Regions from separate parts of the Lacticaseibacillus paracasei subsp. paracasei genome, predicted to be linked through region 1. Evidence: predicted binding sites of a transcription regulator. Region 1 holds the regulator's gene; each other region holds the start of a gene.
The links. Region 1 encodes CtsR, which represses protease genes until heat stress. Its sites were predicted from a motif close to TTGGTCAAAAAAGGTCAAANA; they were not measured.
Positions count from the first base shown of each region.

Region 1 (7,599 bases):
TGAACACTCTAACCCGCGCCACTAATCGTGGCGGGAGACAGTGTCAGGTAGGCAGTTTGACTGGGGCGGTCGCCTCCTAAAATGTAACGGAGGCGCCCAAAGGTTCCCTCAGAATGGTTGGAAATCATTCGCAGAGTGTAAAGGTATAAGGGAGCTTGACTGCGAGACTGACAAGTCGAGCAGGGACGAAAGTCGGGCTTAGTGATCCGGTGGTTCCGTATGGAAGGGCCATCGCTCAACGGATAAAAGCTACCCTGGGGATAACAGGCTTATCTCCCCCAAGAGTCCACATCGACGGGGAGGTTTGGCACCTCGATGTCGGCTCATCGCATCCTGGGGCTGTAGTCGGTCCCAAGGGTTGGGCTGTTCGCCCATTAAAGCGGTACGCGAGCTGGGTTCAGAACGTCGTGAGACAGTTCGGTCCCTATCCGTCGCGGGCGCAGGAAATTTGAGAGGAGCTGTCCTTAGTACGAGAGGACCGGGATGGACGTTCCGCTGGTGTACCAGTTGTGCCGCCAGGCGCATCGCTGGGTAGCTATGAACGGCAGGGATAAACGCTGAAAGCATCTAAGTGTGAAGCCCCCCTCGAGATGAGATTTCCCATTCCTATATGGAAGTAAGACCCCTGAGAGATGATCAGGTAGATAGGCTGGAAGTGGAAGTGCAGCGATGCATGGAGCGGACCAGTACTAATCGGTCGAGGACTTAACCAAGTAAGAGTGTGAGCAGGAGCGGTTAGAAACCGGAGCATAAGCGGGCCTGAGCGTGATGGCCGGGCTTTGGCCATTGCGGTCAGGGTCCTTATGTGCAGGTTTCTGCGACTGCGAACACGTTTCGATGACAAGTACGTTAAGTTCAAGGCAGCAATTAAACAATGATAGCCAGTTTTGAGAGCGCAAAGTTCTCATAAGTGTGGTGGCGATAGCAAGAAGGATACACCTGTTCCCATGCCGAACACAGAAGTTAAGCTTCTTCACGCCGAGAGTAGTTGGTGGGAAACTGCCTGCGAGGGTAGGAAGCTGCCGCGCTTACATATGGAGGATTAGCTCAGTTGGGAGAGCGTCTGCCTTACAAGCAGAGGGTCACAGGTTCGAGCCCTGTATCCTCCATTGAGCCGTTAGCTCAGTTGGTAGAGCAACTGACTTTTAATCAGTGGGTCGACAGTTCGAGCCTGTCACGGCTCATTTTTAACCCACCTTTTGCGGGTGTGGCGGAACTGGCAGACGCGCTAGATTTAGGTTCTAGTGGTTTTTGACCGTGGGGGTTCGAGTCCCTTCACCCGCATTGTACTGTGAAGTAAAAGCTCGGTTCCAATAGGTGGTTTTTTCTCCCCGGTCTCAATAATTGAATATGCGGTATGCGGAAGTAGTTCAGTGGTAGAACATCACCTTGCCATGGTGGGGGTCGCGGGTTCGAATCCCGTCTTCCGCTTTTCACTTTATGCCGGGGTGGCGGAATTGGCAGACGCACAGGACTTAAAATCCTGCGGTCAGTGATGACCGTACCGGTTCGATCCCGGTCCTCGGCATTTTGTTGAATGCACCCATAGCGCAATTGGATAGAGTGTCTGACTACGAATCAGAAGGTTGTAGGTTCGACTCCTACTGGGTGCATCATCGACCGCTACTAAGCTGGCGCCGATTAGAACTAAATACTCGGAATGCGGAAGTAGTTCAGTGGTAGAACATCACCTTGCCATGGTGGGGGTCGCGGGTTCGAATCCCGTCTTCCGCTTCCTCGGGAAGTAGCTCAGCTTGGTAGAGCACTACGTTCGGGACGTAGGGGTCGCAAGTTCGAATCTTGTCTTCCCGATTCTTGGATCACGAATAGTCGTGGTCTTTTTTTTGCGTTCAAAGTCATAAATTTGTATAAACGGACAGATGTCAGTATAATGTGTAATAGTCAAGATTGGTCAAAGTCAAAAAGGATTGAATGACATGCAGCGTGAGAACATTTCGGACATCATTGAAACCTATCTAAAAACGATATTGGCGCAAGAAGCGGCTGTTGAAATCAGACGCGCTGAAATTGCTCGTCGTTTCAATTGCGTACCTTCACAGATCAATTATGTGATCAAAACCAGATTCACACCTGCTCGCGGTTATATCGTAGAGAGCAAACGTGGTGGCGGTGGCTATATTCGAATCGTGAAGGTCAAATTGACAGATGATCAGGATCTCATTCAGATCATGCGACAGCATATTCCAAGTCGTTTGCGGATGCGGGATGCCCGAGATTTGATTCAGGAATTATTTGATAACGGGTTGATCGCCCGCCAGTCTGGCAACCTGATGCTCGCGGTGATGGATCATGAGACGTTGGGCATCTTCGACCAAGGGGCAGAAGAGCATCTACGATCGCGTTTGTTCCTTGCATTTTTGGATCGTTTGCGGTATGAAAGATGAAACAGTTTATCATCAGTTTTTAAAAAAGGGAGCGTGCTTATGGACAACTTATTTACCCCTAGTGCTAAAAATGTATTGCTTTTAGCCCAGGAACAAGCGAAGTACTTCCATCATCATGCTGTTGGGACAGAACATTTGCTCATGGCACTGGTCATGGAAAAAGATGGTATCGCTGGTAAGACGCTGCGTCAGTTAGGGGTCACTGAAAATGATGTCCATGACGAGATCGAGCGCTTCACAGGGTATGGGACTGTTGATGCCGCTGGTCAAGCTAGTGATAGTTATTTGCCTTACTCACCAAAAGGTAAAGAGATTTTGGCGTTTGCAGGTGACGAAGCAAAACGGTTAGGTGCTTTAAAGATCGGTACCGAGCACGTTTTGCTTGGCTTGCTACGTGAAGATGACATCTTGGCAGCACGGATTTTGCAAAACCTTGGTCTCAGTCTTTCGAAGACGCGTCAGATGGTTTTCAAGAAGATGGGGATTGCGGACACTGCAGCAAAGCGTCGCCCAATGGCACGTGGCGGTGCTCGTCAAGATGGACAAGGTACGCCAACGCTAGATGGTTTGGCGCGGGATTTGACTCAAATGGCGCGCGAGAATCGGATGGATCCGGTTGTTGGGCGTGACAAAGAAGTACGCCGGCTGATCCAGATTCTGGCACGGCGGACAAAGAACAACCCTGTACTGATTGGCGAACCTGGTGTTGGTAAAACTGCAATTGCAGAAGGCTTTGCTGAGAAAATTGTGTCTGGTAAAGTGCCGGATGACATGGTCAACAAGCGTTTGATGATGCTTGACATGGGTTCACTTGTCGCTGGCACCAAGTATCGTGGTGAGTTTGAAGATCGGCTGAAGAAGATCATTGATGAAATTTATAAAGATGGCAATGTCATTTTGTTCATTGATGAATTGCATACTTTGATCGGTGCTGGCGGCGCAGAAGGCGCTATTGATGCTTCCAATATTTTGAAACCGGCATTAGCTCGTGGTGAATTACAATTGATCGGTGCCACGACCTTAGATGAATATCAAAAGTATATTGAAAAAGATGCTGCTTTGGAGCGGCGGTTTGCGACGATTCAAGTCGACGAACCAACTGAAGAAGAAGCTGAACAAATTTTGAAGGGCTTGCGTCCTCGTTATGAGGCGCATCACGGTGTCACGATTACTGACGAAGCGCTGCATCAGGCGGTGGTTTTGTCATCACGGTACATCACGACACGGTTTTTGCCTGACAAGGCAATTGATCTAGTTGACGAAAGTGCGGCGAAGGTTCGCTTGGACAAGGCCAATGTTGAGACGAAGGCCGACAAGCTTCAGGATGAACTGGCCAAGCTGGTAGCTGATAAAGAAGTCGCTATTGACCATCAAGATTTCGAAACGGCTGCGAACATCCGGACTCAGGAAGCTGATTTAAAAACGAAGTTGGCCGACACGCCTGAACCAGTTAATGAAAGTGGCGTTCGAACTGACATTAAAGTGACGGGCGACGATGTGGCAGAAGTGGTTTCTCAATGGACCGGTGTGCCAGTCACCCAGTTGCAGAAAAAAGAATCCGATCGCTTGGTTAACTTGGAGAAGATCCTGCATGAGCGGGTTGTTGGCCAAGACGAAGCAGTTTCCGCTGTTGCGCGTGCTATCCGGCGTGCTCGTTCTGGTTTGAAAGATCCGACGCGGCCAATTGGTTCCTTCATGTTCCTCGGGCCGACAGGTGTTGGGAAAACGGAGCTGGCTAAGGCGTTAGCCGAGGCAATGTTTGGTTCTGAGGATGCCATGATCCGGGTTGATATGTCTGAGTACATGGAGAAATTTAGTACCAGTCGGTTGATCGGCGCGGCCCCTGGTTACGTTGGTTACGACGAAGGCGGTCAACTAACCGAAAAAGTCCGCAACAAGCCTTACTCGGTTGTGTTGTTGGACGAAGTTGAAAAGGCGCATCCAGATGTCTTTAACATTTTGTTGCAGGTGCTGGATGATGGCTATTTAACCGATTCGAAGGGTCGGCGGGTTGATTTCCGTAACACGATTTTGATCATGACCAGTAATATCGGCGCAACCGCTATTCGTGACGATAAGACTGTTGGCTTTGGTGCCAAGGATCCACAAGCTGACTTTAACGCCATGAAGAGCCGGATGCTGGACGAACTTAAAAAAGCGTTCCGACCAGAATTCCTTAACCGAATTGATGAAACCGTGGTCTTCCACAGTCTCAACAAGGCTGAGCTGCATGAAATCGTTAAGATCATGACGAAGACAGTGCTTAGTCGCATTAAGGATCAAGGGATTGACGTTAAAATTACCCCAGCCGGTATTGACGCTGTCGCCGCTGCCGGCTTCGATCCAGAGTACGGTGCACGTCCAATTCGGCGGGCACTGCAAACCGGTGTCGAAGATCAGTTAAGTGAACTCTTATTGACAGGCCAAGCTAAAACCGGTGACTTGATCCAAATCGGTGCTAAAAAAGGCAAGCTGACATTTACTGTTAAAGAGAACAAAGGCAAGCAAAAAGAAAACGGTGCTTCAAAAGAACCCGTTAAAGCCTAGTGTTAATAATGAAGAAATCGCGGCTGATAGGTTGCGATTTCTTTTTGGCTTTGCTTGCGCAGCACGGATCAACCTCCGCTTGACATCGTTGATTGATACGCGTATTATGAATCTAATCGCATTTCGGTTTGGACAGGCTGTCAGGACGATCTATTGTCCGTTCTGACTAATGAAAAAGCAAAAACAGCAGGCTGGTTGAAGGTCGATCTGTTTTTGGTTTTTTTTTGCTCAAAATGTCTGCGGGATGGTCGTTGTCATGTAAATTTAACAATGTTTACATTACTTTTACAATCAACCTAAGCCGGAAAATCTTACAAGGGGTGAATAATTTGGCAGGACACTTAGTGAATTATGGTAAGCACCGGACACGCCGGTCCTATGCCCGGATCAAGGAAGTTTTGGATCTTCCTAATCTGATCGAGATCCAAACGAATTCTTACCAATGGTTCCTCGATGAAGGTCTCAAAGAAATGTTCGACGATATTATGCCGATCGATGACTTTCAAGGGAAACTGTCACTGGAATTTGTCGGCTATCAACTGCTGGAACCAAAATATACTGTTGAGGAAGCACGCCAACACGATGCAAACTACTCTGCACCGTTGCATGTGACCTTGCGTTTAACCAACCATGAAACAGGCGAGATTAAGAGCCAAGATGTGTTCTTTGGCGACTTCCCGCTGATGACCAAACAAGGGACGTTTATTATTAATGGTGCCGAACGGGTCATCGTTTCTCAGTTGGTCCGTTCACCTGGCGTTTATTTCCATAGCGAAACAGACAAGAACTCACGTGTCACTTATGGCACAACCGTGATTCCTAACCGGGGCGCCTGGCTTGAATATGAAACTGACGCCAAAGATATCGCGTATGTCCGAATCGATCGGACACGGAAGATTCCGCTGACCGAATTGGTTCGGGCGTTGGGCTTCGGTTCCGATCAAGACATTATCAACATGTTTGGTGACAATGATTCCTTGATGCTTACGCTTGAAAAAGATGTGCATAAGAACACGGATGATTCCCGTACGGACGAAGCGTTGAAGGATATCTACGAACGTCTACGTCCTGGCGAACCAAAAACAGCCGATTCATCGCGGTCTCTTTTGTATGCCCGCTTCTTCGACCCGAAGCGTTATGATCTTGCTTCGGTTGGTCGTTACAAAGTGAATAAGAAGCTGAGCCTTAAGACCCGGCTTTTGAATCAGGTTTTGGCAGAAACACTGGCCGATCCTGATACTGGTGAAGTCATTGCGCAAAAGGGCACCAAGGTTGATCGTCAAGTGATGGACAAGTTGGCACCATATCTTGACCGCGACGATTTCAAGACCATCACCTACCAACCTTCCGATCAAGGCGTTGTCACTGATCCGATCGAATTACAGAGTATCAAAGTATACTCACAAGTGACCCCTGATAAAGAAATCAATTTGATTGGTAACGGTCATATTGGTAAAAAAGTGAAGCACATCGTCCCAGCTGATGTTTTGGCATCAATGAACTACTTCCTGAATCTTCAGGAAGGCTTGGGTTCAATTGATGACATTGATCACTTGGGTAACCGGCGGATTCGTTCCGTTGGTGAACTGTTGCAAAACCAATTCCGGATCGGGCTTTCTCGGATGGAACGTGTTGTCCGTGAGCGGATGTCCATTCAAGATACCGCTACGGTAACACCGCAACAATTGATCAACATTCGGCCAGTTGTAGCTTCTATCAAGGAATTCTTCGGCAGTTCCCAACTGTCGCAGTTTATGGATCAGACGAATCCGCTTGGTGAGTTAACGCATAAGCGTCGTCTGTCTGCTCTTGGACCTGGTGGGTTGACGCGTGACCGTGCCGGTTATGAAGTCCGGGACGTTCACTACACCCATTATGGCCGTATGTGTCCGATTGAAACGCCTGAAGGCCCGAACATCGGGTTGATTAACAGTCTTGCTTCTTATGCGGTTGTTAATCCTTATGGTTTTATTGAAACGCCATATCGCCGTGTTTCTTGGGATACGCATAAAGTTACCGACAAAATCGACTATTTGACTGCCGATGAAGAAGATAACTACATCGTTGCGCAGGCGAACTCGCCTTTGAACGACGATGGTTCCTTTGTTGACGAAACCGTTCTGGCTCGTCACAAGGATAACAACATTGAAATTTCTCCAGACAAAGTTGACTACATGGACGTTTCGCCTAAACAGGTTGTTGCGGTCGCAACGGCTTGCATTCCTTTCTTGGAAAACGATGACTCCAACCGTGCTTTGATGGGTGCGAACATGCAACGTCAGGCTGTGCCGTTGGTTAATCCGCATGCCCCACTTGTTGGGACTGGGATGGAATACAAGGCAGCCCATGACTCCGGGACAGCGGTTTTGGCTAATAACGCTGGTACCGTTGAATATGTTGATGCTAAGCAAATTCGGGTTCGTCGTGAAGATGGCGCCTTGGATGCCTACAACTTGATGAAATTCAAGCGTAGTAACGCCGGTAAAAACTACAACCAGCGGCCAATCGTGACCATCGGCGATCATGTTGATGTTGACGAAATCATCGCTGATGGGCCAGCCATGCAAAATGGTGAATTAGCATTGGGACAAAACCCGATCATCGCCTTCATGACTTGGAACATGTACAACTACGAAGATGCGATTGT
Region 1 is NZ_AP012541.1:2,602,000-2,609,598, reverse strand. Features, by position in the region: rRNA gene LBPC_RS12840 (23S ribosomal RNA) at 1-713, shown strand, start outside; rRNA gene rrf (5S ribosomal RNA) at 912-1,028, shown strand; tRNA gene LBPC_RS12830 (tRNA-Val) at 1,037-1,109, shown strand; tRNA gene LBPC_RS12825 (tRNA-Lys) at 1,112-1,184, shown strand; tRNA gene LBPC_RS12820 (tRNA-Leu) at 1,202-1,284, shown strand; tRNA gene LBPC_RS12815 (tRNA-Gly) at 1,360-1,431, shown strand; tRNA gene LBPC_RS12810 (tRNA-Leu) at 1,443-1,528, shown strand; tRNA gene LBPC_RS12805 (tRNA-Arg) at 1,540-1,613, shown strand; tRNA gene LBPC_RS12800 (tRNA-Gly) at 1,663-1,734, shown strand; tRNA gene LBPC_RS12795 (tRNA-Pro) at 1,739-1,812, shown strand; gene LBPC_RS12790 (CtsR family transcriptional regulator) at 1,938-2,405, shown strand; gene LBPC_RS12785 (ATP-dependent Clp protease ATP-binding subunit) at 2,445-4,952, shown strand; gene rpoB (DNA-directed RNA polymerase subunit beta) at 5,282-7,599, shown strand, end outside.

Region 2 (7,599 bases), 1.4 Mb from region 1:
TAGTAGAACCCAGATTAATCTTGGTAGTTAGCCAAGGCGATGAAACTTTCAGGATCCATCGAAGCGCCACCGACTAAACCGCCATCGATATCAGGCTTAGCCATTAATTCCTTGACGTTCGCTGGTTTAACAGAGCCGCCGTAAAGAATACGAACAGCATCTGCCGTATCTTTATTATACAACTTCTCAACCGTTGCACGAATATGTGCGACAACTTCTTGTGCCTGATCGGCAGTTGCCGTCTTACCTGTCCCGATAGCCCAGATTGGTTCATAGGCTAAGACTGAAACTTTGACTTGGTCAGCACTTAAACCGGCCAAAGCAGCTTCAATCTGTGAAGCAACCCAGTCTTCGGTTTGGCCAGCTTCGCGCTGAGCCAAACTTTCGCCGCAGCAAATGATTGGCAAAAGATTGTTCTTAAAGATGGCCTTAGCCTTCTTATTGATATCTTCATCGGTTTCGTGGAAATAGCCGCGACGTTCGCTGTGACCGATAATGACGTAATCAACGTTCATTTCTTTCAAAGCTTTCGGGCTGGTTTCACCAGTGAAGGCACCTTCGTCTTCAAAGTAGCAGTTTTCAGCCGCCGTCTTCAAAGGTGTGCCTTCAGCGCCAGCAACTAAGGTGGTCAAATCAATGGCAGGTGCGCCAATGACAGTCTCAACCTTGCTTGCATCAGGCAACTTGCCTTTAACGCCGTCTAAGAATTCTTGCGTTTCCTTAGGATTTTTGTTCATTTTCCAGTTACCAGCAATGAATGGTGTACGCATGGCATATCTTCCTTTCATATGTACCGACAGACACCGTCTGCCGGTAGTGACTGTTAGATCAGCATGCCTGACAATTACTTGTCAGAAATAGCTGCGATACCTGGCAAGGTCTTGCCTTCAAGATATTCAAGGCTAGCGCCACCGCCAGTGGAAATATGGGTAATCTTAGGTGCAATACCCAATTGCTTAGCAGCAGCTGTTGAATCGCCGCCGCCGATAATTGTAGTAGCATCCTTCAAGTCGCCAAGGGCACGGCCGACTTCAAGGGTCCCTTCAGCATAGTTGCTCATTTCGAAGACACCCATTGGGCCATTCCAAACAACGGTCTTGGCACCTTGCAAAGCATCTTTGAATTCTTTGATTGTCTTCGGGCCGATATCCAAGGCCATATAGCCATCAGGAATGTCGCCGTCAACAACTTTATGTGGGGCATCGTTAGAGAATTCAGTTGCAACAACGGAATCAACCGGCAAAAGCAGCTTGTCGCCAGCCTGATCCATGATCTTCTTGGCAAGTTCGATCTTGTCTTTTTCAACCAAAGACTTACCGATGCTCATACCCTTAGCAGCATAGAAAGTATAGGTCATGCCGCCGCCGATAAGAATCTTATCAGCCTTAGGTACCAAGTTTTCGATCACGCCGATCTTATCGGAAACCTTTGCACCACCCAAGATAGCAATGAATGGGTGTTTCGGGTTGTCAACGGCATCGCCTAAGAACTTGATTTCCTTTTCCATCAAGAAGCCGGCAGCAGTTTGCTTCATGTTGGAAGCAATGCCGACGTTTGAAGCATGGCTGCGGTGTGCAGTCCCAAAGGCATCGTTAACGAATAAGTCGCCAAGACTTGCCCAGTACTTGCCAAGTTCAGGATCGTTGCCGGATTCTTTCTTGCCGTCAAGATCTTCAAACCGGGTGTTTTCCATAACAAGAACGTCGCCATCATTCATCTTGTTGATAGCATCTTCAAGTTCCTTGCCGCGAGTTGCCGGGACAAATGTCACTGGCTTCTTCAGCAATTCACTCAAACGTTCTGCAACTGGCTTCAAGGTCAGCTTAGCCTTGTCTTCTTCGGTCTTGACACGGCCGAGATGTGACAAAAGGATTGCCTTGCCACCATGATCAATAACATACTGGATGGTTGGCAATGCTGCCACGATCCGGTTATCATCACCGATAACACCATCTTTGATCGGCACGTTGAAGTCAACGCGGATCAGAACTTTTTTGTCCTTAACATCTAAGTCTGAAACAATTAATTTAGCCAAGAGAAATGACCTCCTATTTTTCCTAAAGATGACTTAACTTCAAGTAACGACCGCTTAACACCAGAAATAAGCGCTCGTTTTCAGCAGGATGCTAAAACATCCTGAGAATTGATCGCCTATTTCCAAAAAAAAGCGGAGGGAGTAAGCTCCCTCCGCTTCGGATGTTGCGGCTAGAAAAGCGTTACTCCGGATTAGAGAGTAGCAAATTTCAGCAAGGTACGGATCATCTGGCAAGTAAAGCCATATTCGTTATCGTACCAAGCAACCGTCTTAACTAATTGATAGTCACCAGCAGTTGTAACTTCGGTCTGTGTAGGATCAAAGATTGAACCTTGTGTCGTACCGATAACATCGGAAGATACGATTTCGTCTTCGTTCCAGCCAAAGCTAGGGTTGTTTTCGGTGTGCTTCTTGATAGCTTCGTTAACTTGGTCAGCAGTAACGTTCTTGGTCTTCAAGATGGAAACCAATTCGGTCAAAGAACCGTCAACAACAGAAACACGCTGTGCGTGACCCTGCAACTTGCCGTTCAATTCTGGGATAACCAAACCGATAGCCTTAGCAGCACCTGTGCTGTGAGGAATCGTGTTAGCAGCAGCGGAACGTGCAGCGCGCAGGTTGCCACCGCGAACTGGGCCGTCAAGCAACATCTGAGTTGAGGTGTAAGCATGAACGGTGGTCATGGTACCAACTTCGATGCCGAATTCCTTGTTCAGGAAGTAAGCCATTGGTGCCAAGCAGTTGGTTGTGCAAGAACCAGCAGAAACAATCTTGTCGTCTGCATTCAGAGTGTCATCGTTGACGTTGTAAACGATGGTCTTCATCTTGCCGGCTGGGGCAGAAATCAGAACACGCTTTGCGCCTGCGTCCAAATGAGCTTGTGACTTTTCAGCAGAGGTGTAGAAGCCTGTGCATTCAAGAACATAGTCAACGCCATCGTTCTTAACCCAAGGAATATTCTGGGCTTGCGGTTCTGCGTAGACACGGTATTCTTTACCGTCAACGACGATACCGTTATCGGTTGCACTAACTTCACCAGGGAAAGTACCGTGGGTTGAATCATACTTCAGCAAGTGAGCCAGCATGGTTGGGCTGGTCAGATCGTTAATTGCAACAACCTGGATGTCATTGCTCTTTGCACCCAATTCGTAAATACGACGGAATGCCAAACGACCGATACGGCCAAAACCATTAATACCAATCTTAACAGTCATGCTAAAATTTCCTCCTTTAGGAAATAAGGTTTTATTCTAACGGGTTGCCCCAGTTAAAATCGAATTAGTTGCACCGACGTCTGTTAACAGCCACGTCCGACTCGGTGCGTGTTGCATATATGCCGCAATTGCTTTGGACTTACTTTTGCCAGCAGCAACAGCGAATACATACGGTATATGATCAAGATCCGCGAGCTGTAAACCAATCTGCGGTATCTTGTAAACGACCTTGCCGCTCGCATCGTAGAAAACACCGAATGCTTCGGCAACGGCATGTTTGGCTTTCAACATGCTGATCGTGTCAGATGACATGCCACGGCGACGAGCCATGACTAAAGCGTCACCCACACTATGAATCACGACCTGAGCCTTATCAATCAGCCCTAAAACCTCTTTAACAGAAGGCTCTTTAATCAATGATTCGTAGGATTCCGAGCTAAGATTTTCCGGTACATACAACGCTCGGTAGTTGCTGTCGGTTGCTTCCGCCATCGCAGCAGCAATCGAGTTGGCCTGAATCGTCACCGCTTCGCCTAAGCCACCGCGAGCAGGGACAAACGTCAATTCACGTCCTGCAGACAACTGAAATGTCAGCTGCCTTGCAAGATGTGCCATTGTCGTTCCACCCATCACGGCAACCGTCAAGCGACCCGGCGGCAGCAGTAATTGTAAGGTCGAATTCAACGTCTTCCCCAGCTCATCAAGCACCCGACCACTTTGATCGGCATCGCCAGATACGACCAAACAATGATCGATTTGAAGCTGGGCAGCAAGTCGTTTTTCATCATCCTTAATTCCTAACAGCTGATTCATAAGATGATCAAGGCCATGAAATGTCTCTAACCCTTTTGCTGTTAGCACCATGCCAGATTTTGAGCTTTCCAACAAACCTTGACTACGCAGAAAATCCGTTTCTGTGCGCAAAGCACGTTCTGAGATCTTCATCTGTTCGGCCAACGTTCGCCGGCCAACTGGTGCCATCCAGTTAATAAATTGAAGGACCTGATAGCGTTTAGTGACAACGCCCATCAGATCAGGCGCGATCGCTTTGAGCCACGCAAGTTCAGTATGCATAAGGCACGTCCTTCTTTAATGGGTCATTTCACGTCCCTCCGAGTCGTTCGCCGACCCAGCAAGCTGAAAAAAATTAGGAACCCAACAAATGCTGTTTTCCTTTACCAACAAGACCAATTGTAGCAGGGGTTCCGCTTTATCGCAAGTCTGCGGCCCTAATCGTCCAGAAACAATCACATATTCGGCAAACTTGGAACATCTATTTTATTGATGTGAAGATTATTCGGATTTTACTAAAATCTGGTCCCCTCTTGCAGCCTTTTTTGAAAGCGAGTTTCGGGTTGTTTCTAATGGAATTTTCATGCGAGGGAAAGTGGCTCATTTCGTGTATAAAGTCACTAATAGCATACATCGTTTTTTCACTAGTGCATTTTGTTGAGTTCAATTTTCAGGCACGTAAACTCACCTTTCATAAAGGGAAAGTTGTTCATTCAAAATTTAACAATTCACGATTGGATCACGATTTCCCCTAAATAAGCATTGAGATTTGCTAAATTTAGCAATTTTGCATATGATAATTGAAAGCGGTTTCTTTGTGAGCGGAAAGGATGTTAACCGCAAAGTGACAACATTACTTGAGAAAGGGAGGCTTAGTTCTAGCTACAGCTAATTTTTGATTTCACTGCACCTTTTTAAGAAATCTTCATGGGGGAGTTCAAAATGAAGAAAAAGAAACCAATTTACAAGCGAATCTGGTTTTGGATCATTGTGGTTTTATTCATCATTGTTGGCGTGAATATGACGGGAAGTAAAACAAACAACTCAAATACCGCTGCGGAGAGTTCATCCTCTTCAGCGGCTGACAAAAGCGACCAGCAATCAAGTGTGGCGTCAGAGGCTACAAGCGAAAGTAAGACAGCAAATGTTCCGGCAGAATATCAATCTGCTTTGAATAAGGGAACTACCTACGCATCTGCAATGAACATGTCAAAAGCAGGCGTTTACGATCAATTAGTTTCGCAAAGTGGCGAAAAGTTTTCGGCCGAAGCGGCTCAATATGCAATTGATCACCTTAAAGCTGATTGGAATAAAAACGCGTTGAACAAAGCTAAGAGTTATGCCGATTCAATGCATATGTCAAAGGCAGGCATCTATGATCAACTGACCTCTCAAAGCGGTGAAAAGTTTACGGCAGAAGAAGCGAACTATGCCATTGAAAATGTCAAAGCCGATTGGAATAAAAATGCACTTGCCAAAGCAAAAACATACCAAAAGGATATGGATATGTCCCCTGATGCGGTTCGTGAGCAATTAACCTCTGAAAATGGTGAAAAATTCACCGCTGATGAAGCTAACTATGCCATTCAGAATTTAAATAAATAATTCGATTTCTTTATTGTTGCGAATTATTGACACAAAAGTTCTGCAAAAAACATGTAAGGCCATGGCTGCATCTTTTTCAAACCAAAACAAAAACCCCGATTTCTCGGGGTTTTTGCTGTCCTACCTTTTCCCATTTAACCGGGTTTCTGCGCAGCCCGGGAGTCGAACCCGGATTTCGAGAACCGGAATCTCACGTGCGATCCATTACACTAACCGCGCAAGTACCTAATTATATTACTCAATATGCCCTCGCTTTGCAAGTCTTTTCGGGGAAACAAAAGCGCGTTGCCACGATACGGCAACGCGCTTTTCTTTTTACAGCTTATTTTTGCGTATTTTTGTTGACCAAGATATCATCGATTAAGCCGTAATCCTTGGCTTCCTGAGCGCTCATATAATGATCACGCTCGGTGTCCTTCTTGATTTGCTCAATCGTTTGCCCAGTTGCGTCAGCCAAAATTTGGTTCATCTTGCGACGTGTCTTCAAGATTTCTTCAGCAGCGATTTCAATTTCGGTCTGCTGACCTTGGGCACCGCCTGAAGGTTGATGGATCAGGATGGTTGAGTTCGGCAATGCGAACCGCTTCCCCTTCGTCCCACCAGCCAGCAAAACGGACGCCATTGAGGCAGCCATCCCGATGGCGATAGTCTGCACATCTGACTTGATGAAGTTCATCGTATCCAGCATCGCCAACCCACTGGTGATAACACCACCAGGACTGTTGATGTAGAGATAGATATCCTTTTCAGAGTCTTGCGCGTCCAAGAAAAGCAGTTGCGCGATGACAGAATTGGCCATTTGATCATTGACTTCACCGGATAACATAATGATTCGGTCTTTTAATAGACGTGAGTAAATGTCGTAAGCACGTTCGCCACGACTAGTTTGTTCAACGACGGTAGGTACTAGCATGTCCTAACCTCCTGATAATCGTTATTAGCACTCTTAAAAGTACAGTGCTAAGTATACAACTAAAGTCAAATAAGGTCAAAGATTTAGATAAAAATCTTTGACCTTATTTTTTGATGTTAAGCTTCGGGAAAAGCGCCGTCGGGAATGGCACTTAAATGCTCATCAACCCGACTGACTTCTGACTTAATATGATCATACTCAGGCTTAGGAAGGTTCATTAATTCCATGCAGGAGCCAACGTGTTCAAAAATCTGATCACGGGCGTCCAGCGCCTTTTGGGTCAGGCTGACGTCAACTCGCCGCTCGTCTTCAGTGGAACGCTTGCGACTGATCCAACCATCTTTTTCAAGCCGTTTCATTAACGGCGTCAAGGTACCGCTATCCAGTTCAAGTGTTTGTCCGACTTGCTTAACCGACATTGTGCCATGTTCATATAGCGACAATAACGTGATGTACTGCGGATAGGTTAACTTGAACGGGGCTAGCGCTTGTGAATAGAAATGATTGTATTGTTTTTGTGCTTTGTAAATCGCAAAACAAAGCTGTTCGTTCAAAGTAATCGGTTTAACCATGCTGCTTCCTCCTAAAACTTACCTCTAAACGCGCGAACAGCTCGCAAAAGCCGTCCACACTGTGAAAAATGCGCTCATCTATCAATTATTAGCCACCATCAACACCGACGGGGCTCACGTCATTGCTTCAAGACAGTCATCTCAAAAAAGCAATGGCGCTTCTCTCTGGTTGCCAAGATCATCACGGCTCCTTCAAACAAGTCGTCGCCAAAGGGATACATCCAAGCTAAAAGACATCGACATGCGTCCAAAACAGTCAATCTTCAGCAAAAAAATAACTTGATGTCGGTTACATTGTACACGATTAGCTTGAGGAAACAAAGGGATTGATTTGTTGATTGTCAACACCCGATTATGATGAACGCAACCCACTTCGCATTAGTGCTCAAGCTTCTTCTGGTTGTTGATACCCTTCAGCAATCTGATTCAATTTCCGCAACCGGTGATTGACCCCAGACTTTGAAATTT
Region 2 is NZ_AP012541.1:957,457-965,055, reverse strand. Features, by position in the region: gene tpiA (triose-phosphate isomerase) at 15-770, opposite strand; gene LBPC_RS04840 (phosphoglycerate kinase) at 845-2,035, opposite strand; gene gap (type I glyceraldehyde-3-phosphate dehydrogenase) at 2,227-3,249, opposite strand; gene LBPC_RS04830 (sugar-binding transcriptional regulator) at 3,286-4,323, opposite strand; gene LBPC_RS04825 (Ltp family lipoprotein) at 4,984-5,646, shown strand; tRNA gene LBPC_RS04820 (tRNA-Arg) at 5,794-5,865, opposite strand; gene clpP (ATP-dependent Clp endopeptidase proteolytic subunit ClpP) at 5,969-6,559, opposite strand; gene LBPC_RS04810 (MarR family winged helix-turn-helix transcriptional regulator) at 6,676-7,131, opposite strand; gene whiA (DNA-binding protein WhiA) at 7,517-7,599, opposite strand, start outside.
Region 2: the regulator CtsR is predicted to act here: its motif matches at 6,621-6,641, upstream of clpP (ATP-dependent Clp endopeptidase proteolytic subunit ClpP).

Region 3 (7,599 bases), 840 kb from region 1:
TATATGAAGCTTAGCCGTCAGAGATTTCGTTGTGAGTTGTGCCGGTCGGTCTTTCAGAGTGAGACTGATTACGTCCGACCGCGTAGCACCATCAGCACCCCAGTCCGCCAGATGGTGCTATTTGAAGCCTTCAGCAACTGTTCATTAACCGACATTGCGCGACGCTTCCACGTGGCTGATAAGACCGTCCAGCGGATTATTGATGAAGAAGCGGCGAAGCATAACTACCATCAAAAGCTATGGCTCCCGAAGCATCTGGCTTTTGATGAGTTCAAAGCTACCAACAAAATGAGCTTCATCTGGGGTGATGGCGATCGACACCAGATTGGCGCAATTCTACCGAGCCGGACGGCATACGCAATAACGAAGTACTTTGAAGGCTTTCCACTCAGTGTCCGCCAGCAAGTGCAGACCGTGTCGTTAGACCTGAACGCCGGCTATATCAAGCTAGTTCCACGTTTGTTTCCAAACGCCAAGATAGTTGTGGATCGGTTCCATATCGTCCAGATGGTGTCGACCGCCCTCAACATGGTCCGTATCCAAGTAATGAAGGGTCTATCTAAGCGTAGCAAGGAATACCGATTCATGAAACGCGAGTGGAAAATCTTTCTTAAGGACTTCAACGAACTTGAAGCAATAAAACCCACGTATCACACCAGCGTCGGCTATTACGAAACAACTGTAAATCTGGTCGCCAAGTGCTTAGACCTGAGCCCGGAGTTCCGGGCAGCATATGAAGTCTACCAGGAGATTATAGGAGCGGTTAGAAAGCGTGATGCGTCAGCACTCGCAGCCGCACTAGAGAGCTATCGATCATTAGGAAACCGAATGGATCAGTCTATCAAAACGTTAAAGAAGTACAAGAGACAAGTCATCAATGCATTACGCTATGAGTACTCAAATGGCTTCCTTGAGGGTATTAACGGCATCATCAAGAAGATTAAGAACACTGCGTACGGCTATACGAATTGGAACAATTTCATCAATCGTATATTCCTGCAACGGGTTTGGTTCAGAACTAAGAGCAGCAAGGCAGCAGCATAATAAAAGCACCTAGACCAATTAAGGCCTAGATGCTTCACAAAAGATCTATCAACTCTACTTGACGAAGAGCCCAAAAATCTCATTGGTATTGGCAAGCATGGCACTATCCTTCTTCGGGTTACTCTGCTTGCCGCTCAAGCTTGGGAACAGTCACTTCTGCCAGATGATGACCCATAATCGGCGAAACATCGCCAATGTCCTTTTGCAAAAGCCGTTCGAGTGTGAAAGCAATTTCCGCACGCTGAATATTGCGGCGCTCATTGGTGAAAAGAAGTTCGATATGGGAAGGTGCCTCCGTATAAACAACTGTCGTTTGGCCAAGTGAGAAGACCTTGACCAGCCGGGCATCGGTACCACTCAATTGTTGGCTTACTAGATTTCTGAAACTGTTGGTCACGTTAATCAGTCGCATGCTCATGCCCTCCATTTCTCTCCCTCTGTTTTTATTATAAAACAGTTTAACGGAAAATAATAATATGTGAATTGAAAGCCCTCGAACGCAATGAAGTTCGAGGGCTTTCTTAAAACAAATTACTTTTTAGATTTTTGAGTGGTTTCAGCCTTGGCAGGTTCACCAACCGTAATCTCACCATTACTGATGCGGGCTTCAAGTTCCTTAGCCTTTGGATGGTCAAGGTAGAAGTCAGCAACGCGGTCTTCAATCTGTTCCTGAATGACTCGACGCAGCGGCCGAGCTCCCATGGCAGGATTGTAACCGAGATTAACCAGCTTTTCCTTAACCGGATCGGTAACATGAATCGTCAAGCCCTGATCCTTGATGTTATTGTTGGTATCTTGAATCATCAGTGACACAATCTTCAACAAGTCGTCTTTAGACAATGACTTGAATTCAACGATGTCATCAAAACGGTTCAGGAATTCAGGCTTGAAGTAATTACCAAGCTGATCCAGCACACTGTGCGTCTTACCGCTTAAAGCTGCGCCAAAACCAACGTTTGCTTCGGCATCGGTTGAGCCAGCATTGGATGTCATGATAATGATCGTGTCCTTGAAGGAAACGGTACGGCCTTGAGAATCAGTCAATCGGCCGTCATCCAAGATCTGCAAGAACATATTCATCACATCTGGATGGGCTTTTTCAATTTCATCTAACAAGATGAGGCTATAAGGATTTCGGCGAACTTTTTCAGTTAATTGACCGGCTTCCTCATAGCCGACATAGCCTGGCGGTGACCCGATAAGCTTGGAGACACTGAATTTCTCCATGTACTCCGACATATCAAACCGGATCATGGCGTCTTCAGAACCAAACAGCTCTTTGGCAAGCTGTTTAGCCAGTTCAGTTTTGCCGACACCTGTTGGGCCGACGAATAGGAAGGACCCAATCGGCCGACCGGACTTGTTAAAGCCGATCCGGTTACGACGAATAGCGCGAGCAACTTTATCAACTGCTTCATTCTGACCAATGACATGCTTTTCAAGGTCACCAGCCAGATTCTTCAGCTGTGCTTGCTCCTGCGCCTTCAGTTCACCAACTGGAATGTTGGTTTTTTCTTCAACAATCTGTTCCATATCTTTTTCGGTGACAGTCGGAATTTCATTTTCAGGCAGATTAGACTGTTTCTTAGCCATATCTTCTAACTTAGTAACTTGGTCACGATAGAAGGCAGCTTTTTCGTAATCCTCCTGCTTCAGAGCAGCTTGCTTTTGCTTCTCGGCGTCGTCAATCTTGGTCTTGATCGTTTCTGGATCGACAGTGGCAATGGTCAGATTCTTCCGGGAACCTGATTCATCCAGAAGGTCAATCGCTTTGTCAGGCAAGAAACGATCTTGAATGTAACGATTGCTCAAAGTTGCAGCTGCTTCAATGGCGGCATCTGTATATTTAACATGATGAAAATCTTGATACCGCGGCTGCAGGCCTTTTAGAATCTTAATCGTCTCTTCTACAGTTGGCTCCTCAACGAGGACTGGTTGCAGACGACGAGCAAGGGCTGAATCTTTTTCAATTTGACGATATTCATTGCTAGTAGTGGCACCAACGAGCTGCAACTCGCCACGTGCTAATGCTGGCTTCAGAACATTGCCGGCATCCATACCGCCTTCAGCATTGCCAGCGCCGACGATTTCATGGATTTCATCAATAAATAAGATAATGTTCTTATTCTTTTTAAGTTCGTCAATCAATTGTTGCATACGTTGTTCGAATTGACCGCGAATGCCAGTTCCTTGAACTAGTGAAACGACATCGAGTCGGATGACATGCCGATCTTGAAGTTTTGACGGAACATCGCCATTAGCGATCTTCAATGCCAAGCCCTCAACAACAGCAGTCTTGCCGACACCGGCTTCACCAATCAGGACTGGATTATTTTTTGTTCGGCGGTTTAAGATCTCGATCACCCGTGAAATTTCTTTGTCACGACCAATGACCGGATCAATTTGACCATTCCGTGCTTGTTCAGTCAGATCAACGCCGAATTGTCCCAGCAGTCCCTTGCCACGGTTGCCATTGCGGCCGTTATTACCATTGCCGCCACGGCCTGCCTGAGTTGGCGGGGTCTGAGCATTTGGTTGTTGCGGTTGATCCATTCCCTGATTCATCGCACGGAAAATATCATCTAAGCTGCCGAAACCAAATGGATCGGTTGCATCAGTTGGTCTCATATTTCCTCCTGCTTGGTTCTTGAGTAATTGATAACAGTTTTGGCAGAGATTAATTTCCTGTCGAGTGCCATTAACAACGGTTGAAAGATGAATAGTGGCTGGATTCTTATGACAGTTTTCACACAGCATTTTGTCACAACCTTCCTATCTGTTTAGGTGCCACGTGCAGTCAAAAAAGGTTTGACCTTTCTTGACCTATGGCAATAGTATACACCCACATTTCTGGAATGCAAGCACTCTGCCACTAAGAGTGCTAAAAAGTTGCAAAAATTTCAGTGACAGCAAGCACTTGCGCTTTTTCCTTACCAGCTTTTATGCTACTCTTATTAGGTGAGGTGAGGCAAATAGATGACTCAGGATTACGTCGCTTTAATAGATGAGTTAAAGACTGGTCAGCGGGACAAAATCACGGTGACGCCAGAAACGTTCATGGCGTTTCGCGCGGCATGGACGAATTATCCTGATCGTGAAGAGATCGTGGGAATGGCTAAACGTGATGGTGTCATTGAATACCATTATCGATCAGTTGATTCTCGTTAATATAGGCGCCAAATCTGATGTGGCGCTTGTGACAAGCTTCAAAAAATGGTAAGGTTTACATGAATTGTTTTGGGTACGAATGCGCACACAAACTATTCGGAAAAAAACTAGAAATCTAGTTAATACGAAGGAGCAGATCAGTCATGGAAAAACGCGAATTTAATATTATTGCAGAAACCGGGATCCACGCACGTCCGGCAACCTTGTTGGTACAGGCAGCAAGCAAGTTCAACTCAGATATCAACTTGGAATACAAGGGTAAGAGCGTTAACTTGAAGTCTATCATGGGCGTCATGAGTTTGGGTGTTGGCCAAGGTGCCGATGTTACCATTTCTGCTGAAGGTGCAGACGAGGCTGATGCTATCGCTGCTATTACAGACACAATGAAAAAGGAAGGCTTGGCTGAATAATGGCTGAACATTTGAAGGGAATCGCTGCTAGTGATGGGATCGCCACAGCGAAGGCCTATTTACTGGTTCAACCTGATTTGTCATTCCAAAAAAAGACGGTTGATGATCCTTCAAAGGAAATCGATCGCCTGAAGCAGTCACTTGATCAAAGTAATGATGAGTTAAAGGTTATTCGAGCAAAGGCCGCTGAATCGCTTGGCGAAGAAGAGGCTCAGGTTTTTGATGCGCACATGATGATTTTGGCTGATCCTGACTTTACTGGTCAGGTAGAGACTAAGATCAAGGATGAAAAAGTCAATGCTGAGCAGGCTTTGAAAGAAGTCTCCGAATTCTTTATTAAGACATTCGAAGGTATGACCGACAATCCATATATGCAGGAACGTGCGGCTGATGTCCGCGACGTGACAAAGCGGATCATGGCACACTTGCTCGGTCGCAATTTGCCAAATCCAGCATTAATTGATGAAGAAGTCGTTGTGGTTGCGCATGACCTGACCCCTTCGGATACCGCACAATTGAATAAGAAGTATGTCAAAGCATTTGTCACGGATATTGGCGGTCGGACTGCGCACAGTGCGATTATGGCACGTTCGTTGGAAATTCCGGCTGTTGTTGGGACAGATGACATTACCAAGAAGGCTAATAACGGTGATCTTATTTCCGTTGATGGCTTAACTGGTGAAGTTGTTGTTGATCCGACCGATGATGAAGTAGCTAAGTTCAAGCAGGATGCTGAAGCATTTGCTAAGCAAAAAGCTGAATGGGCTCTTTTGAAGACGGCCAAATCAATCACAGCTGATGGCAAACACTTTGATGTTGCTGCCAACATTGGCACGCCAAAGGATCTTGATGGTGTGCTGGCAAACGGTGCTGAAGGTATCGGTTTGTATCGGACAGAGTTCTTGTACATGGATTCTGCTGAATTACCAACTGAAGACGATCAATTCGAGGCCTACAAGAAGGTTGTCGAAACGATGAGTCCGAAGCCTGTTGTTGTTCGGACGATGGATATTGGTGGGGATAAACATCTGCCATATTTGCCGCTTCCTGAAGAACAGAACCCATTCTTGGGTTATCGTGCGATTCGGATCAGTCTTGATCGCCAAGATATCTTCCGGACACAGTTGCGCGCCTTGTTGCGTGCATCTGCCTTTGGCAATCTGCGGATCATGTTCCCTATGATTGCTACCATTGCTGAATTCAAGCAAGCAAAGCAGATTTTCACTGAAGAAAAAGATAAGTTAGTCAAGGATGGCGTCAAAGTATCTGATGATATCCAACTTGGCATTATGATCGAAATTCCTGCAGCTGCAGTTTTGGCTGATCAGTTTGCTAAGTATGTTGACTTCTTCTCCATTGGTACAAATGACTTGATCCAGTACTCTATGGCCGCTGATCGTGGGAACGAGCATGTTTCCTACCTGTATCAGCCATACAACCCATCCATCCTTCGCCTAATCAAGCATGTGATTGATTCGGCACATAAGGAAGGCAAGTGGGCCGGTATGTGTGGCGAAGCTGCTGGTGATCCAATCATGGTACCACTGTTGCTTGGTATGGGTCTTGACGAATACTCAATGTCCGCAACTTCTGTCCTTAAAGTACGCAGCTTGATGAAGAAGCTTTCGACAGCTGATATGGCTAAGATGGACGAAATTGCTCTGAACCAAAATATCACTAATGATGAAAACGCTGATCTGGTTAAGAAAACAACTGGTCAGAAATAAACTTTCATTATCAGAAAGAGGCTATTGACTGAATAAGTTGACGGCTTCTTTTTTTGACCAAAATTTGATTTTGATCGGGCTCGCTAGCATTGATTTTTCTGAAACCCGCTCGAAAATGGGACTTTATCTTTGCCATGCAAAAAGGTGATTGCGCGACTATTCGTCGGCATCTGAACAGTGACTGACTGCAGACTTTTCAGAAAAGTGTTAAGGTTATTATGTAAACTAAAAATTGAGTTACTGATTCATGGTATGACACTGTGAGCGGTGGTTCATTTGGACTTGTAGGGGGAATTGCATGTATCAATCAAAAACACACAATCATCGATTTACCGGTCACCTTGCGAGTGCGAAGACACGGTTGCGGCTAGTAGCTTTGATTTCAACGATGGGTGGCCTGCTTTTTGGCTATGACACTGGGGTGATCAATGGCGCATTGCCTTTTATTTCTTCGGAACTGAAACTTGCCCCTGGATCACAGGGTTGGGTCACCAGTAGTTTGACGCTGGGTGCTGCTTTTGGTGCCATCTTAGTCGGTCGTTTAAGTGATCGCTATGGGCGCAGGCGGCTCATCACCATGTTAGCGGGCTTATTTTTTCTGGCAACGGTAGCCTCGTCACTTTCCCCGAGTGCTGGCTGGCTGATTGGCGCACGACTGATCCTTGGATTAGCCGTTGGTGGCGTCTCTGTGCTGGTTCCGAGCTTTTTAGCAGAGATTGCCCCAACGAGTCATCGTGGGCGGTTAGTCACACAAAATGAGCTGATGGTCGTGACTGGCCAGTTACTTGCTTTTGTTCTCAATGCCTTTTTAGGAACTACTTTTGGTAACGTTCCTGGTATCTGGCGCTGGATGATTGTATTGGCAGTCATTCCGGCAATTATCTTAGGTATCGGGACTTATTTTGTTCCGGAATCTCCTCGTTGGTTAATGATGAAAGGACGGCCGGCAGCAGCACGGTCAAGTTTGGAAGTGTTGCGATCTGCTGCTGAAGTGCCAGCAGAGATTGACCATTTGAAACAGAATCTTGCCGAAGATACTAAACATAAGCAGGCGAGTGTTCGAGCATTGAAAACCAAATGGATTCGCCGACTGGTTCTGATTGGCATCGGCCTAGGCGTCATTCAGCAAATTGCTGGTATCAATGTCATGATGTATTATGGCACCTCAATTTTACAAATGACGGGTTTTGGGCGAGATAGTGCCTTGATCGCCAACATTGCCAATGGGGTTACTGCCGTTGCTGCAACGA
Region 3 is NZ_AP012541.1:1,763,392-1,770,990, reverse strand. Features, by position in the region: gene LBPC_RS15590 (ISL3 family transposase) at 1-1,044, shown strand, start outside; gene LBPC_RS08695 (DUF1827 family protein) at 1,163-1,456, opposite strand; gene LBPC_RS08690 (ATP-dependent Clp protease ATP-binding subunit) at 1,576-3,801, opposite strand; gene LBPC_RS08685 (hypothetical protein) at 4,021-4,212, shown strand; gene LBPC_RS08680 (phosphocarrier protein HPr) at 4,356-4,622, shown strand; gene ptsP (phosphoenolpyruvate--protein phosphotransferase) at 4,622-6,349, shown strand; gene LBPC_RS08670 (sugar porter family MFS transporter) at 6,648-7,599, shown strand, end outside.
Region 3: the regulator CtsR is predicted to act here: its motif matches at 3,850-3,870, upstream of LBPC_RS08690 (ATP-dependent Clp protease ATP-binding subunit).